Linked DNA regions of Rhodopirellula bahusiensis. The protein of the gene in region 2 binds, or shares a complex with, the protein of the main gene of each other region. Links are inferred from orthologs where the notes say so. Each region holds a gene or a part of one and is shown on either strand. Other genes may lie near its edges.

Region 1 (7,491 bases), on a different replicon or contig from region 2:
GTAAACATGAACAAGCAAAGGTATGCTCTTCGAGGCCAGGCTCTCGATCGTTCCGTCCTTTCCGACCGGCATCATGATCCACACATCGAGCTCCACATCCGCGGAGGCGGGATCGTCGGTGAATTCGCCGATTGGCAATCGCACAAACTCTGTGTGAACCGGAGCGAGCTTCTCGAGAGATTCCTCCAGTTCCTCATTGTTCGAGAACGTTTTCAACTGCTTGTAAGGGTCAAGCTGAACCAATCTTTTCACGGGAGCGGAATTGAAGTCAGACCAGGATTCGATGGCGTACTGAGCAGTGGGGCTGATCGAATAGGTGTATGTGCCGCCGTTCTCGGGAGACAGGAGTTGCGGCGTCGTCTTCGGTTGGCCCGCCAGTCCTTGTTCGAGCGACACTCGGTACAGGGCTCGTTGCGAGGGGTGTTCGGGCGACGCGATGAAGTCGATGTGAGTGCCCTCTTTCGCGACGGCGGCGATTGAGATCACGTCCCAGGAACCGCCGGTCACAGGCGTGATTCTGGATGGCAGATTGGATTCCGCTTCCAATGAATCAGGGGAAGGAATTTCGATCGCTTCGATGTGTTGCCAACCCGATCGTTCGGATAGCCACAGCAGACGAGGCGATGGATTGCTCTCGTCATCGCTGGCGAGAACGGAGCCGGGAAGCCAGTGCAGTTCACGCTGATGACGCACCCACGCATCACTGATCTCGGTGTGAATGTTGATGCAGTGCCCCGTTTCAACATCGCACAAGAGCACGTGGTTTTGGTTTTGTTTCCGATTGAGTTGCTGAATCAACAAACGCTGGTTCGCGTGAGCAAACTCACTGGGCAACCAATCGACCGCGGCGATGTAGTTTTCGCGAGGGTCACCGGGCAGGTCCAACCACACCGTTTGCTTGGTTTTTCGATCCCAGACGCCGACCCTGGCGGATGAGTTGGTTTGGCCAACCTTTGGATAAGCGAATTCGATGGTTTGCGCATATCGCTCGGACGTGTTGTCGATCATCGTTTGGATCGGAACATCGTTGCTGTCCAGTTCCCAGAAAGCCAGTTTCTGACTGTTGGGGCTGAACCGGAGCCCGTTTTGCAAACCGAGTTCTTCTTCGTAGACCCAATCGAACGTTCCGCTGATGAGTTTGGGATCGTCTGAGCCAGCAACCATTTGAAGGTCACCGGTTTCGCAGTCCTCCAGGTACAAATCGTTGTCGCGAACGAAGGCAATCGATTGTCCATCGGGAGCGAAGGTCGCAAACATGGTTTTCGCGTCGGGAGCGTCTTCTCCACCCACCTTTCGCCATTTCGTGTCTGGTGAATCGGTGCTCACGTCTTTCAGCCAATAGTCGCCACGCGTGTGTTTTCGCCAGACTCGTCGAGTGTTGTTGAAGACGAGCAGGGTTTGGTCGTCGGACGAAAGCGTCCACTCACGGATGCCGATTGGCTTGCGAGTGTCTTTGTCCGAATCGGTGTCCTGTGAGTCATCGCTCTGTGTCTCATCGCCTCGTGTTACGGCGTCTGGCGAATCCAGGTCGCCTTCCTCCGCTGGCAACAAGAACTTTTCGCGAGGCACGATGGTTGTCGATTCCATCTCCGGGATCGAAACCTGGTCCAGCGTCGGGCCATCTTTGCCAGTCTTTCGTTCCCACAGAACGTCTTCGGTGTCATCCCATTGCAGCGTTCGCGACTTTGACCGGAAGTCGGATGTCTTGAAAAGCCGACGCAAAGACAGTTTCGCCAGATCCTTTTTGGGCGGCGACGGAGGGGCCACGGTTGATTCCGGCGATTCAGCCAGGACAGGCGAAGTCGTCGGTGGTAGGAAACCAAGGAAGGCAGCGGTTAGAGCCAAGGTGGCCAAAGCGAAACGTCGACGGGCGAGCATGCAGCACCATTGTTAGCAGGAACGAAGGTGTGCAGTTTGGCTTGCCGAGCGAGCCGTTTCCACCATGTCGCGAAGAAACCGTGGCAGCGGGAGAAACCAGGCCGGCAATCTCGCCTGAAGGCAGCGAGGGCGTGGTGGGTTTTGCCGTGCGGGGTGGTCGCCTCGCTTTTTGGCAAAGCATCGACGTGGAGCCATGTGGGACATGGCCTACGGGGAGCCGGGTTCGATTAGGATTTGAGCGAGATGGGCCATTGCAAATTAAACAATTCAAATTGGCACTTGGCGGTGACGTGCTTGGCACCACCTGTGGCTCTGTGGTCCTGAGCCACTTTTACGCTTCCCGATCACTTCCGCTTTGGTTTGTAGATCTCGGTCGCGGTTCCGAAGTGGACTTCGCCGGCGTTCATCAACGTTTCGCTGAGCGTTGGGTGTGGGTGAACGGATTCGGTGATGTCGGTCACTTCGCAGCCCATTTCGATTGCCAGCACAGCTTCGGCGATCAGCTCACCGGCACCGGTTCCGACAATGCCGCAGCCGAGCACGCGATGCGTTTCTGGATCGACCAGCCACTTGGTCAAACCGTTCGTCACGCCGATCGCTTGAGCACGACCGCTGGCGGCCCAAGGGTAGACCTCGACGTCGACCTTGCGGCCGGCGGCTTTGGCTTCACCTTCGGTCAGACCCGCCCAAGCGATTTCAGGATCGGTGAACACGACGGCCGGGATGGCGGCTTTGTCGAAGGCGACGTTCTTGCCGGCCAAAACTTCTGCGGCAACTCTGCCTTCGTGAGTGGCTTTGTGAGCCAGCATTGGGTCGCCGGCGACGTCGCCGATGGCCAAGATGTTCGGGTCGGCGGTTCGTTGTTGTTCGTCACAAACGATGAAGCCGCGTTCGTTGACTTCGACTTGGGTGTTTTCCAGTCCCAGGCCACGGGTGACGGGACGACGGCCGATGCTAATCAGGACTCGGTCGTAGGATTCGGTGCCGAACTTGTTTGGGCCCTCGAAGCTGACCACGACTTTGTCGCCGTCTTCGGCCAGCGAACCGACTTTGGTGTTCAAGAAGATGCGACCGTCGCACATCTTGTCGACTTTTTTCGCGAGCGGTTTGACGAGGTCACGGTCGGCACCGGGCAGCAAACCTTCGCCGAGTTCGACCACGCTGACCTTGGAACCCAAGTGAGCATAGACGGTTCCCATTTCCAAGCCGATGTAGCCGCCACCGACGACGAGCAAGGTTTCGGGAATGTCTTTGAGTGCCAACGCACCGGTGCTGTCCATGACTCGGTCGCTGCCGATGTCAAACGCGGGTGGCATGGCGGGAACACTGCCGGTTGCGACGATGCACTTGTCGAACGTCAGCTTGCCGCCTTCTGGGATCGACTCGTGATCGCCTTCGAGCTTGAGTTCGTTGGAGCTGACAAACGAACCGCGAGCTTGGATGACGGTGACGTTGCGGCGTTTTGCCAGGCCGCCGAGTCCGCCGGTCAGGTTGTCGATCACCTTGTCTTTGCGAGCCCGGACGACGTCGACGTCAATCTTGGGTGCGCCGGAGTATTCGATGCCCCACTCTGATTTCAGTTCTTCCACTTCACTGATGACCTTGGCCACGTGAAGCAACGCTTTGCTGGGAATGCAACCACGGATCAGGCAGGTGCCACCGAGGCGAGGTTCCGCTTCGACGATGGTGACTTCCATCCCTTCGTCAGCTGCCAAAAAAGCCGCCGCGTATCCACCGGGGCCACCACCGAGAACGACAACCGGAGCGTGCATGATTGAAACCAGAGTAAAAAAAGGGCGATTCGGGAAAGGAAACGGCCGCGTGAAAACCACGCGGCCGATGAGTTGCAATCCGTTGTTGACCCGCCTTAGCGAGACAAGAATTCGACGACGCTGTTAGCGTCGACGGGCAGGCTGATGTCAACCGCACCTGGCAGCGACAAGACGGTCGCTCGCAGCGTTTCGCTGTCGAACGAGACCCAGTCCAGTCCGTCTGGTGGCGAGTTGGCGATCACGCCACGGTACAAGTTCTTCAAGTTTTCGCGGCCGCGAACTTCAATCAAATCGCCGGCGCGAAGCATGTAGCCGGGCTTGGTGACTTTCACGCCGTTGACGCGGAAGTGACCGTGGGTGATGCCCTGGCGAGCTTGGGGGCGAGTCTTTGTGAAGCCAACGCGGCGGACAACGTTGTCCAAACGACGTTCGCACATCAGCAACAACAATTCCCCGGTGTTGCCCGATTTACGGCCAACGTTTTCAAAGTAACGACGGAGTTGGCGTTCGCCCAATCCGTAGTAGTGTTTGATCTTTTGCTTCTCCATCAAAGCCGCACCGTAGTTACTCGGGCGACGACCGCGAGTGTGCATCCCTGGTGGTTGCGGACGACGGTCCATCGCACGAGATGCGCCGGCTGTTTCGTAAAGCATCGTGCCGAGGCGGCGATTGATGCGGGCTTTTGGTCCTGTGTAACGTGCCATCGTGACTTTCACGGTTGTGCTAAACGTCGCAGCTGATCGACTCTGAACCGATGGTCACCGAAGGCCGGATGCAAACGGAAATTCCGTGTGTGCTCCAATTCAGTGACCCGTTTCGCGAGCGAATCCTCGTTCAAGAACGAGGCTGCAAAAACGACGTGCAGCGGGGAATTGCGGCGTGTTCCTTCGTGTCGTCCGCCATTGGACACACGTGTTCACGCCAGAATTTTGAAAACGGGGCCGCAAGTGTCGTCGTTGGGCCCCGTTTTGACAAGAGGAATGAAAGTCAATCGATCACAGAATCGACCGGATTTCAGCTCGCCGCGTGGGTTTCGGCTGAAAATCCTTCCCGCGACTTGCGACTCATCAGCCCATTGGCTTGCTCGTCGTCGACAAATCGCTCGGCTTTCGGGTCCCATTTCAATTCACGGCCCAACATCAACGCAATGTTACACAGGTGACACGAGGTCATTGTGCGGTGGTGCGACCACACGTCTGAGATCGGCTGACCGCCGTCTTCAATGCAGGCAAAAAAGTTTGCCATGTGGCTCATTGCTTCTTTTCCTTTGCGAAGCTCAGCGATTTTCGCGTCGAGCTTGGCGTTGTCCTCATCGGTCAGTTGGTCGACGGGAGCACCAGTCAGCTTGCCGCGGTTGACGAAGATCCGGCCTTTGTCGCCTTCGAACAGGATCCCGTTGGGGAAATCGATGTTCTCGTCTTCGCGTTTGTAGTGGTCGGTGACGACCATTTTCGAGCCGCTGTCAAACGTCAGCTCGATGTTGAACTTCATCGCCGTGTTGTAGCCATTGGGCAGGGAAGCTTCGCCGTTGAAGAACGAGTTCCAATTGAAATCCGCGGGAACGGTTTTGGGGAATTCGCCGGTGCCTTTGATCGTGGTCGGGCCGTTTTCACCGGGAGCCAACGCCCACTGAGCGATGTCGATGTGGTGGGCACCCCAGTCCGTCATTTTGCCGCCGGAATACTCGAAGTACCAACGGAAGAACTTGCGGCGTTCTTCGCAGTAATCGGCCTCGGACGCCGGCCCAACCCACATGTTCCAGTCCAAATCGTCGGGAGCTTCCTCGGTTTCAAATGGTCCGTCGCCAGGAGCACCGCCGATCGCGATGTAAGCGTTGACGTTGTCACCGACGTAACCCGACTGGACCATCGCGATGGCTTTTTGGAACAAGTCACCTGAGCTGCGTTGTTGGGTCCCGACTTGGAACACGCGGCCGGTTTCTTCGACGACTTTGCGGATCTGTTTTCCTTCGTCGATCGTCAGCGTCAATGGTTTTTCGCAGTACACATCCGCGCCGCTTTGCAAACAAGCGATCGCGATCGGCACGTGCCAGTGGTCGGGGGTCCCGATCGTGACAACGTCCGGCTTTTCCTTTTCCAGCATCTCGCGGTAGTCGCGGTACTTGTTCAGTTTGCCGTCGAAGTCTTGATTGAACTCTTCGGTGTGCAGGTCATCGACGTCGCAAACCGCCACCATCGTCGCAAACTTGGCGGCCCCGCGAGCGATCGAGCCGCCACGGTTGTAGCGTCCGCGGCTGCCACCGACGCCGATCGCTGCCAAGCGAAGTTTCTTGGTCTCTTCCGCCGCGATCAGCTTGGAAGAAGCGGTCATGGTCGAACCAGCGACAGCGCCCGCCAGGGCACTGGTTTTCAAGAATCCACGGCGTGAAGGTTGCATCGAAGGGGCTCCGGGAAATGGTTGGTTGGGGCGGCGGCTAGAGAAGGGCAGCGGCGACGCTTTGGTCGCCAAGTCGCCCTAGCCGGGATTTGCAGGGGCAGATGATAGCCCAAGCGGGCGACAGACGGAAATCGTCTACAGACTTGGCGATTGTGCGATTCGGCCGGGGTGATTGCAAATTGCAAAGTGAACATTGCAGTGAAGAGCCCAATCTGTAGGGCAGGTCTCATCTGGCGACCGCGTTGAACGCCCGGGGGGAGGGTGGCGTTGCGAGCGGTCCACGGGCCTCGCGAGCCCATCGTTGATCGGCCGTTGACCAACGCCAGTTGCGACCTGACCTACAGAATTGGCGTGGATCACTCCGTTGATCCAGCGTTGGAAAGATCTCATCGGACCGGGGAGGAAACGGTCCGGCTCGATCAGTCCAGTTCGACCATTTCGACGGGCATGATCACGTCGTCCGCATCGAGCAATTGAAAGTTGCTGCAACGTGAAAGGTGGAATTGGCGAGGTTGTTCGCGGCACAAGCAGAGGCCGAGGAATCGGTCGGAAGCTGCGAATCGGATGGGGCTGACGGTTCGGCGAGTTCGCTTGCCCTTGGAGTCGACGTAATCCAATTGCACGACAAATCGGTCACTGTCCGCCATCGCGGTCCGAAGCACCCGGGCGGGGCTCCATTTCGCGTTGGCACGTTTGCAAACTTGATCGTGCGAGCGAGCGAACGTTTCACCGGATGGAGCGAACGCGGTGGTGGCTTGTTCGCTGGCGTTGAATGCGGCGGGTGAAAGCGTTGCGACTGACATGGAAAACGGTCCGAAAGAACGAGGCGGCGGTGAATCAAACTTCGATGTTGATATGATCGCCACCGCCGTGACACGTTTGGTCACGACAGGCAGAGGGCTCCGCTTTTCGCGTCTTCCGTTTCGCTCAGATCAGCGTTTTCGCTGCTTCACGTATTCAACCGCGGCTTTTTCCAGGTCCGGGTCCAGCAGTCCGACTTGTTTGCCTTCTTGGATCGCGTTTTCCAGTGTTTGGCGGCCGTTCAGGACTCGGTAGGCGATCCATATCGCGCCGACTCGGTTGGCGGACGCGCAGTGCAGCAGTGCTTGATTGTCTGGATCGGCTGCCTGGAGCAATTGGCAAACCGCGTGAATTTTCTCGTCGGTCAGTTGCTGGTGGCCGCCAAAACGGACCGCGTGAAATTCCAGCCCCGCGTTTTTCACCAACGCCTCGTCGTCGAAGTCCAATTCGCGTTCGCTCCGCAGCGTGATCACTCGCTTGACGCCCGCCTTTTTCGCGGCCGCCAACGCTTCCGCGGTTGGTTGTCCGGCCAACCAGATCGGTCCGGCTCGGTGAACGTTGCGGGTGCCAGGCAGTTCCGCTTTCTCCAGCTTGTGATTCGCGTCGCGCTTGCCAGCGTTCTTCCATCCGCCCTGCGGAACAA
Region 2 (7,074 bases):
ATCATGTACCGCTGGTCGAGCCGCTTTTATCAGCGGCAGCGTTCCGGTCCGCAGCGGGATGACCAAGGTTGGACTGCCCGGTGCAAAAGAAGGTTGGCAGAAGACTGATGTCACCATGGCGACTGTCATGAAGAGTCTCGGATATTCAACCGGCCAATTCGGCAAGAACCACCAAGGCGACCGCGACGAACACTTGCCGACTCAACATGGTTTCGATGAATTCCTCGGCAATCTATATCACCTCAACGCCGAAGAAGAACCAGAGAACGAAGACTACCCGGCTGACATGAAGATGGCAGACGGACGGACGTTCATCCAAGCGTTCGGCCCTCGCGGCGTGATCAAAGCCACGGCTGATGGCAAAATCGAAGACACCGGGCCTCTCACGAAGAAGCGAATGGAAACGATCGACGAAGAAACGATCGCTGCGGCGAAGGATTTCATCACTCGTCAACACAAGGCTGACAAGCCATTCTTTTGCTGGTGGAATGGAACGCGAATGCACTTCCGCACACACGTCAAGGAAGAACATCGTCACAAAGGGAATGACGAATACACCGACGGAATGATCGAGCACGACATGCAAGTCGGCGAGTTGCTTGACTTGTTGGATGAGCTCGGAATTGCTGACAACACGATCGTTCAGTACTCGACCGACAATGGTCCTCACTACAACACTTGGCCCGATGCTGGCACGACTCCGTTCCGCAACGAAAAGAATTCGAATTGGGAAGGTGCTTACCGTGTGCCTTGTTACGTTCGTTGGCCCGGCAAGTTCAAACCCGGAACTGTTCTGAACGGTGTCCTCGCACACGAAGATTGGTTGCCAACCTTCGCCGCTGCCGCTGGTTCAACCGACATCAAGGAGCAACTGCTCAAGGGGGTCGAGCTAAACGGTCGCAGCTACAAGAACCATATCGATGGTTACAACCAGCTGGACTACTTGACCGGGAAGACCGACGAGTCGCCTCGTAAAGAGTTCATGTACGTGAACGACGACGGACAGATCGTTGCAATCCGCTACGAAGACTGGAAAGCCGTCTTCCTTGAAAATCGCGGAATGGCCTTTGAAGTTTGGCGTGAGCCTTTCACCGAACTTCGTGTTCCGTTGTTGTTCAACTTGCGTCGCGATCCCTTTGAAAAGGCACAGCACAACGCAACGATGTACAACGATTGGTTCTTGTCGCGAGTGTTTGTGTTGGCTCCGATGCAGCAGTTTGCAGGGAAGTTCCTGATGACAATGAAGGAGTTCCCGCCGAGCCAAACACCTGGTTCGTTCAATCTGGAGAAGATCCAAAAACAGATTGAATCCAGCATGGGTGGTCGCTGATCCAGTTTGCTCGAACGCTCGCGTCGCCCGTTCGGCGCGAGCGTTTGTTTCCATCAAGTTCAATGACATTCCAAAGCTGATAAACTTTGGGGCGAATTTGTCTGCTCCTAATCACCATGCCGTTTCAGCGGCGGCATTGAGTGGCTTCAGTTGAGCCCTCGCGTTCTGAGCGAGTGATAACGGTACGATGCCTGGTCGTGAACGTTTGCGTCGCGCTCCCTTTGAAATGCGACGCCCCCCTTTCACTTCGCTGGCCTTTTGCCAAACTGCAATCGACCTGATTGGATTTGGCGGTTGCAGGTCGTTCATGCGAGACCAGGACGCGGTCTTGCTATCCAGTACGACATCACGATGAGAACACATATGATGCGCCGCTTCCATGTTTCCGCCTTTTTCCTCCTCGCCGCGACTTTGGTTGCACTCGGTACAAACAAAGGTTTTACCCAGTCGGTTTCCACCGCTGATTTGCTAGAGAGGTCTCGTCCTCGACTCGAGGCGATCTATGAGAGAGGCGAGATGCGTGCCAAGCCCTTCCGAGCGGAATGGTTGTTGGACAGTTCGGGCTATCTAGTACGCGAATTGGATGAGGAAACGGGAAAGGCGATTCGAGTTGTCTACGATGCCGCCTCAGGCAAGCAACGCATCGCCGACGGAAATGAACAAGTCGGCGTTTCCAATCATCTACTGTCACCGGATGGTACAAAGCGCTTGCAAAAAGACGGCCGAAGTTGGAATGTGCTCGACCTGCAGTCCGGCGAGAAGCGAAAACTGACTGCAGAGTCCATGCAACCTGATGTGTCATACCAGGACATCAGTTGGAGTCCTGACGGACAGCGAGTTTTGTTCGTCGAATCGGACTCGAGTGAGGTTCGCTTGCGGAACGTGCTGGTTCCCGATGACCCCTCGTATCCCAGCGTGCAGCAGAATCAATTCGCTCGCGTGGGGACAAAGATCCCGAAGCTGCGAGTGGGGGTGGTCGATGTGATCGGTGATGACGCCGGTTCCATCACTTGGCTGGCAATCGAATTCCCTGAGGACGGTGGCTACCTCGGCGAAGTCTCCTGGCCGGAGAATTCGGCCGAAGTCTTGGTGGAACGACTCAGTCGCTTTCGTGACAAACGCGAGGTTTTGCTGGCGAAGGTTGGCGGACCCGTGTTTCCCATTTTCGAAGAAACAAATGAGGCTTGGGCTGTCGGAAGTCACGGGATCAATTCGGGGATCCAATGGCTCGATGGAGGCAAGCGGTTTCTCTTCTTGAGCGAAAAGGATGGATGGCGTCAGGCTTTCACGATCACAGGTGATGGAAAGATGATTCAGCTCCTGACACCTGGCGAATACGACATCATCGATCGTGCGGCACCGGGCGATGTCGTCGATGAAGCAAACGGTTGGTACTACTTCTATGCGTCGCCTGAAAACGGCACGCAACGGTATCTGCACCGCGTTCCTCTGGATGGATCAGGAACTCTGGAACGAATCACTCCGGGTGACCAACCCGGTTGGCATGAGTATCAGTTTTCTCCTGACCGGAAGTGGGCGTTTCACACATATTCGACGTTGAACACGCCGCCGGTTGTGGATTTGGTCACCATACCGGAACACCGCTCGATTCGGACGCTGGAGGAAAACAGCGAACTGCGGGCAAGGGCTGATGAGGTCATTGCCCGTCCGGCGGAGTTCATTCAACTACAAATTACAAAAGACGTGACCGTCGACGCGAGCATGATCAAACCTCGCGACTTTGATGAGACGAAACGCTACCCCGTGTTCGTTTACGTCTATGGGGAACCCTACTTGCAGACGGTGCTCGATCGTTGGGGTGCCGCTCAAGTTGACTTTCATCGCACGATCGCTGACCTGGGATACATTGTCGTGTCGATCGACAACCGTGGCACACCCTCGCCCAAGGGTGCCGCCTGGCGAAGAAGCATCTTCGGCAGCCTCGGTCCTTTGTCGACTGAGGAGCAGGCGGCCGCCATACAAGAACTGGCACGCACTCGTTCCTACGTGGATCTTTCGCGCGTTGGAATTTGGGGTTGGAGCGGTGGTGGATCAAATACGCTCAACGCGTTGTTTCGCAAACCCGATGTGTATCAGCTCGGGATTGCGGTTGTTCCCAAGCCGCAACCGCATCTCTACAACGCTTGGTTCCAAGAGATCTACATGCGTACTCCGGAGGTGAATGCTGACGGATACGCTCGTTCTGCTCCACTGGGATTTGCAGACGGGCTGAAAGGCAAGCTGTTGATTGTCACCGGATCAGGCGAAACCAACACGCACATTCAAATCATCGAAGGTTTGGTCGATCGGTTGATCGAACTGGGCAAGCCTTTCGACTACATGGTGTACCCAAACCGCGACCACGGACTTCGCGAAGGAAAAGGCACGGAGGTGCACGTTCGAATGCTCATCACCCGCTACCTGCTAGAGAATCTTCCGCCGGGGCCGATGCCAACGTCATCGAGTCCGCAATAGCTGGCTCGTCCGGCTGTGTCGAGAGTTCGCCGTCGACAAGTGTCTTCATTGAAGGGCGGAGACGGCGTATCGCTTCCAAGACTTGCGACCCATCAACAAAATAGTTTTCTTTGATGATCCACGGAGCGTGATAGCGACTGTGAAGCTTGATGCATGGCTTGCGATCTGTGGAACACCATTCCACTGAATCGAGTTCGACAAACGCCACAGAGTTAGTTTGCATCGCCTTGGTACGCGCCAGCCGAGTAGGTCAGTTCGTAGCTGTGCGAGTAGATTTCGATGATGTTGCCGAAGGGGTCTTCACAGTAGACCATCCGGTAGGGTTTCTCGCCCGGGAAATATTCACGGACAGGCATCCTTTGCTTGCCACCATTGGCAACGATGCGTTTGGCGAGTCCCTCCACATCCGGGTCTTGGACGCAGAAGTGAAAGACGCCCGTCTTCCAATATTCGAAATTGTCTTTGGGCTTCTCGGCATTCTTGAACTCGAAGATCTCAACGCCGATCTTGTCACCGGTGGACAGGTGAGCGATTCGGAACCGTTCCCATCCTTCGCCGAAGACGTCGTTGCACATCACCCCAATCGCAGACTCATCCGCAACGATTTCGGTCGGTGGCATGATGACGTACCAACCCAGTGTCTCGGTATAAAACTTAACGGCTGCATCCAAGTCAGTCACCGAAAGACCGATGTGGGAAAATGTGCGGGGATAGGTCATGGTTGATCTCGACGAAGAAAGGGAGCAACATCGATCAACTGACAGACCGATCGTGAAGTGATTGTCTTCGAGTTCCAAAATCCGCCAACGATGCTCTCTGAACCATTCAGAAAGCGATGACGCTCATCAGTTTATAAGCCCAGCTACCTTCGACGAAGCGTTTTGACCGCGACATGCCGCAAACGATTCTGTCGTCGAAGGGTTTATGACCGCGGTTGTTGCATTTGGTTTGGGGCCGCGCAGAAAGACAGGCCGAGTCGGGTTGACTCGGCCTGTTCGCATTTCATGTTGGTTTGGCGGGTTTCACCAAACCATGAACGGTTGACCGAGAAGCCGACCGTTGTTCTTTGGAGGATTAGAGAGCCAACAGCAAGCGACTTGGGGCTTGCAGGTATCCGATCACATCGTTGAGGAAGCGAGCCGCGGTTCCGCCGTCGACCAAGCGGTGGTCGTACGAGAGGCTGAGCGGCATCATCAGGCGAGGTTGGATCGAATCGTCGGGCATGACAACGGGCAACTTTCGTGAACGGCCGACCAACAGAATCGCGACTTCGGGAACGTTAACGATTGGCGTGCTGTATTGGCCACCGATTGCACCGAGGTTGCTGATCGTGAACGAACCTCCACGCAGGTCGTTGACGCCGAACTTGCCGCCACGAACTTTACCTGCCATTTCGGCGATGTTGCGAGCCGTGTCGGGGATGCCCATTTGATCAGCGTTGTGCATCACGGGAACGACCAGGCCGTTGTCCGTGTCCACTGCGATACCGACGTTGACGTAATCCTTGTAGATCACTTGTTGGTTTTCGGAATCGATCACCGCGTTGAGCGATGGGTGATGACGAAGCGCGGTCGCGACGGCTTTGACTAGGAACGGCATGGTGGTCAGTTTCAAGCCTTGAGCGGCGTAATCCTCTTTGCTGCTCTGGCGAAGTCGTTCGAGGTCCGTGATGTCCGCATCGTCGAAGTTGGTCACGCGTGGAACGGTGGACCAAGACAAATGCATTTGAGCCGAGATCGTTTTTCGGATCTTGCTCATTCGCTCGACACGAATCGGACCGTAGTCGTCTGAGTCGGGGGTTCCAGGCAAATCGCCGGAGGTGACGTTGGTTCGAGGTGCGGCTTTGCCGGCAGCGGGAGCTGCTTTGGCGGCCGGAGCGGCTGCTTTTTGACTGGCCGAACGAACAACGGCCAACACGTCATCACGGGTGATGCGACCGCCAGCACCGGTTCCGGTGACGCTGGCCAAGTTCACACCCGTTTCGCGAGCGAAACGACGAATGGCTGGACCCGCGGGAATCGATCCGCCCGCATCAGCAGGTGCATCGGGTTCGTCCGCGACGGCCGGAGTCTGAGCAGCTGGTGTTGCGGCAGGTTGAGCGACCGGTGGTGCAGCTGGCGCGGCTGGCTTCGGAGCTGGTGGTTCCGGGGTCGGTGCAGCGGCAGCCGGTTCCGGTGTTGGCTCAGGCTTCTTTTCGGGCTCAGCGGGAGCGGCCGGGGCGGGAGCCGATTCAGCTCCTGCGGCAGCTTCGACTTCGATCAACACACCGCCAATTGGAACGGTGTCACCTTCGCCGACCGAGATCTTGGTGACTTTGCCACCCACATCGCTGGCCACGGGAACGGTCGCTTTGTCCGTTTCCATTTCCACGATGTCCTGGCCTTCGGTGATCACGTCACCGACGGCAACAAAAATTTCAAGGACATCGCCAGATTCGATGCCATCGCCGAGTTCGGGAAGTTTGACTTCAGTCATGGGAAAGATATGTCAGGAGTGTGATTTGAGAAGTTTGAGACGCTCGGTCGTTCGCTGGCGGCGATGTTCCCGGCAACCGGGAACGATTGAATTCAATGCCGCTCGAAGCAAACGACGCTCGCGTTTGTCCGGCAAGATCAGGCGAAGTACGGATCGATTTTGTCGGCATCGTAGTCCAAGTCTTTGATTGCTTGGGCCACATCTGTGGCTTCGAACGTTCCGGCCTTTGCCAAACGTCCGAGGGTAGCGATCGTGATCGACTCGGCATCGACTTCGAAGTGTCGACGCAGGGCTTCGCGGGTTTCGCTGCGGCCCATGCCGTCGGTGCCCAGAACGTAGTAGTCGCCTGGGATCCAAGGGGTGAGCTGTTCGCCGAGAGCACGCACGTAATCGCTGGCCGAGATGAACGGACCTTCGACTCCTTCGAGTACTTCCTCGAGGTAGCTCTTGCGAGGCGTTTCGGTCGGGTGCAGACGGTTCCAACGTTCAACCGCATGAGCGTCACGACGCAGCAACGTGTAGCTGGTCACGGACCAAACATCGCTGGCAATGTTGTACTTCTCGGCCAAGATTTCTTGGGCCTTCAACGCACAGTTCAGGATCGCACCGCTGCCGAACAGTTGCACGCGTGCTTTGGCACCATCGACATCGCGGCTCTTGAACTTGTACATCCCCTTCACGATGCCATCTTCGCAACCTTCGGGCATTTCAGGTTGGTTGTATGGATCGTTCTCTGCGGTGATGTAGTACAGGCATTCTTCGCCCTGTTCATACATCCGTTTCAAGCCTTCGTG

Evidence for each region.
Region 1: the proteins of CEE69_RS24225 (region 2) and lpdA are in contact, whole or in part, in a crystal structure (PDB 1EBD), measured with the Geobacillus stearothermophilus proteins. The link is inferred for Rhodopirellula bahusiensis from one-to-one orthologs. Residues at the interface, in WP_033016211.1 of Geobacillus stearothermophilus: Ile130, Ala131, Met132, Pro133, Arg136, Arg140, Glu141, Asn155, Arg157; in WP_049624544.1 of Geobacillus stearothermophilus: Pro340, Ser341, Asp344, Tyr345, Arg403, Asp406, Val408, Glu431, Ala432, Gly433, Asp438.

What each region holds. Positions count from the first base shown.
Region 1 is NZ_NIZW01000002.1:949-8,439, forward strand. What follows is about bases 1,437-4,242. They hold lpdA (dihydrolipoyl dehydrogenase), read right to left. Parts: upstream 3,651-4,242; coding sequence 2,223-3,650; downstream 1,437-2,222. Other genes in these bases: CEE69_RS02730 (S9 family peptidase), read right to left, coding at 1,437-1,878; rpsD (30S ribosomal protein S4), read right to left, coding at 3,746-4,242. In the rest of the region: more of CEE69_RS02730, read right to left, coding at 1-1,436; more of rpsD, read right to left, coding at 4,243-4,354; CEE69_RS02750 (Gfo/Idh/MocA family oxidoreductase), read right to left, coding at 4,665-6,047; CEE69_RS02760 (WYL domain-containing protein), read right to left, coding at 6,467-6,850; CEE69_RS02765 (family 16 glycoside hydrolase), read right to left, coding at 6,980-7,491. UniProt on the Escherichia coli protein: Lipoamide dehydrogenase is a component of the glycine cleavage system as well as of the alpha-ketoacid dehydrogenase complexes.
Region 2 is NZ_NIZW01000023.1:1,022-8,095, forward strand. The notes cover bases 4,081-7,074. They hold CEE69_RS24225 (2-oxo acid dehydrogenase subunit E2), read right to left. Parts: upstream 6,281-7,074; coding sequence 4,880-6,280; downstream 4,081-4,879. Other genes in these bases: CEE69_RS24220 (lactoylglutathione lyase family protein), read right to left, coding at 4,081-4,524; aceE (pyruvate dehydrogenase (acetyl-transferring), homodimeric type), read right to left, coding at 6,418-7,074. Also shown: CEE69_RS24210 (arylsulfatase), read left to right, coding at 1-1,330; CEE69_RS24215 (S9 family peptidase), read left to right, coding at 1,847-3,805; more of CEE69_RS24220, read right to left, coding at 4,018-4,080.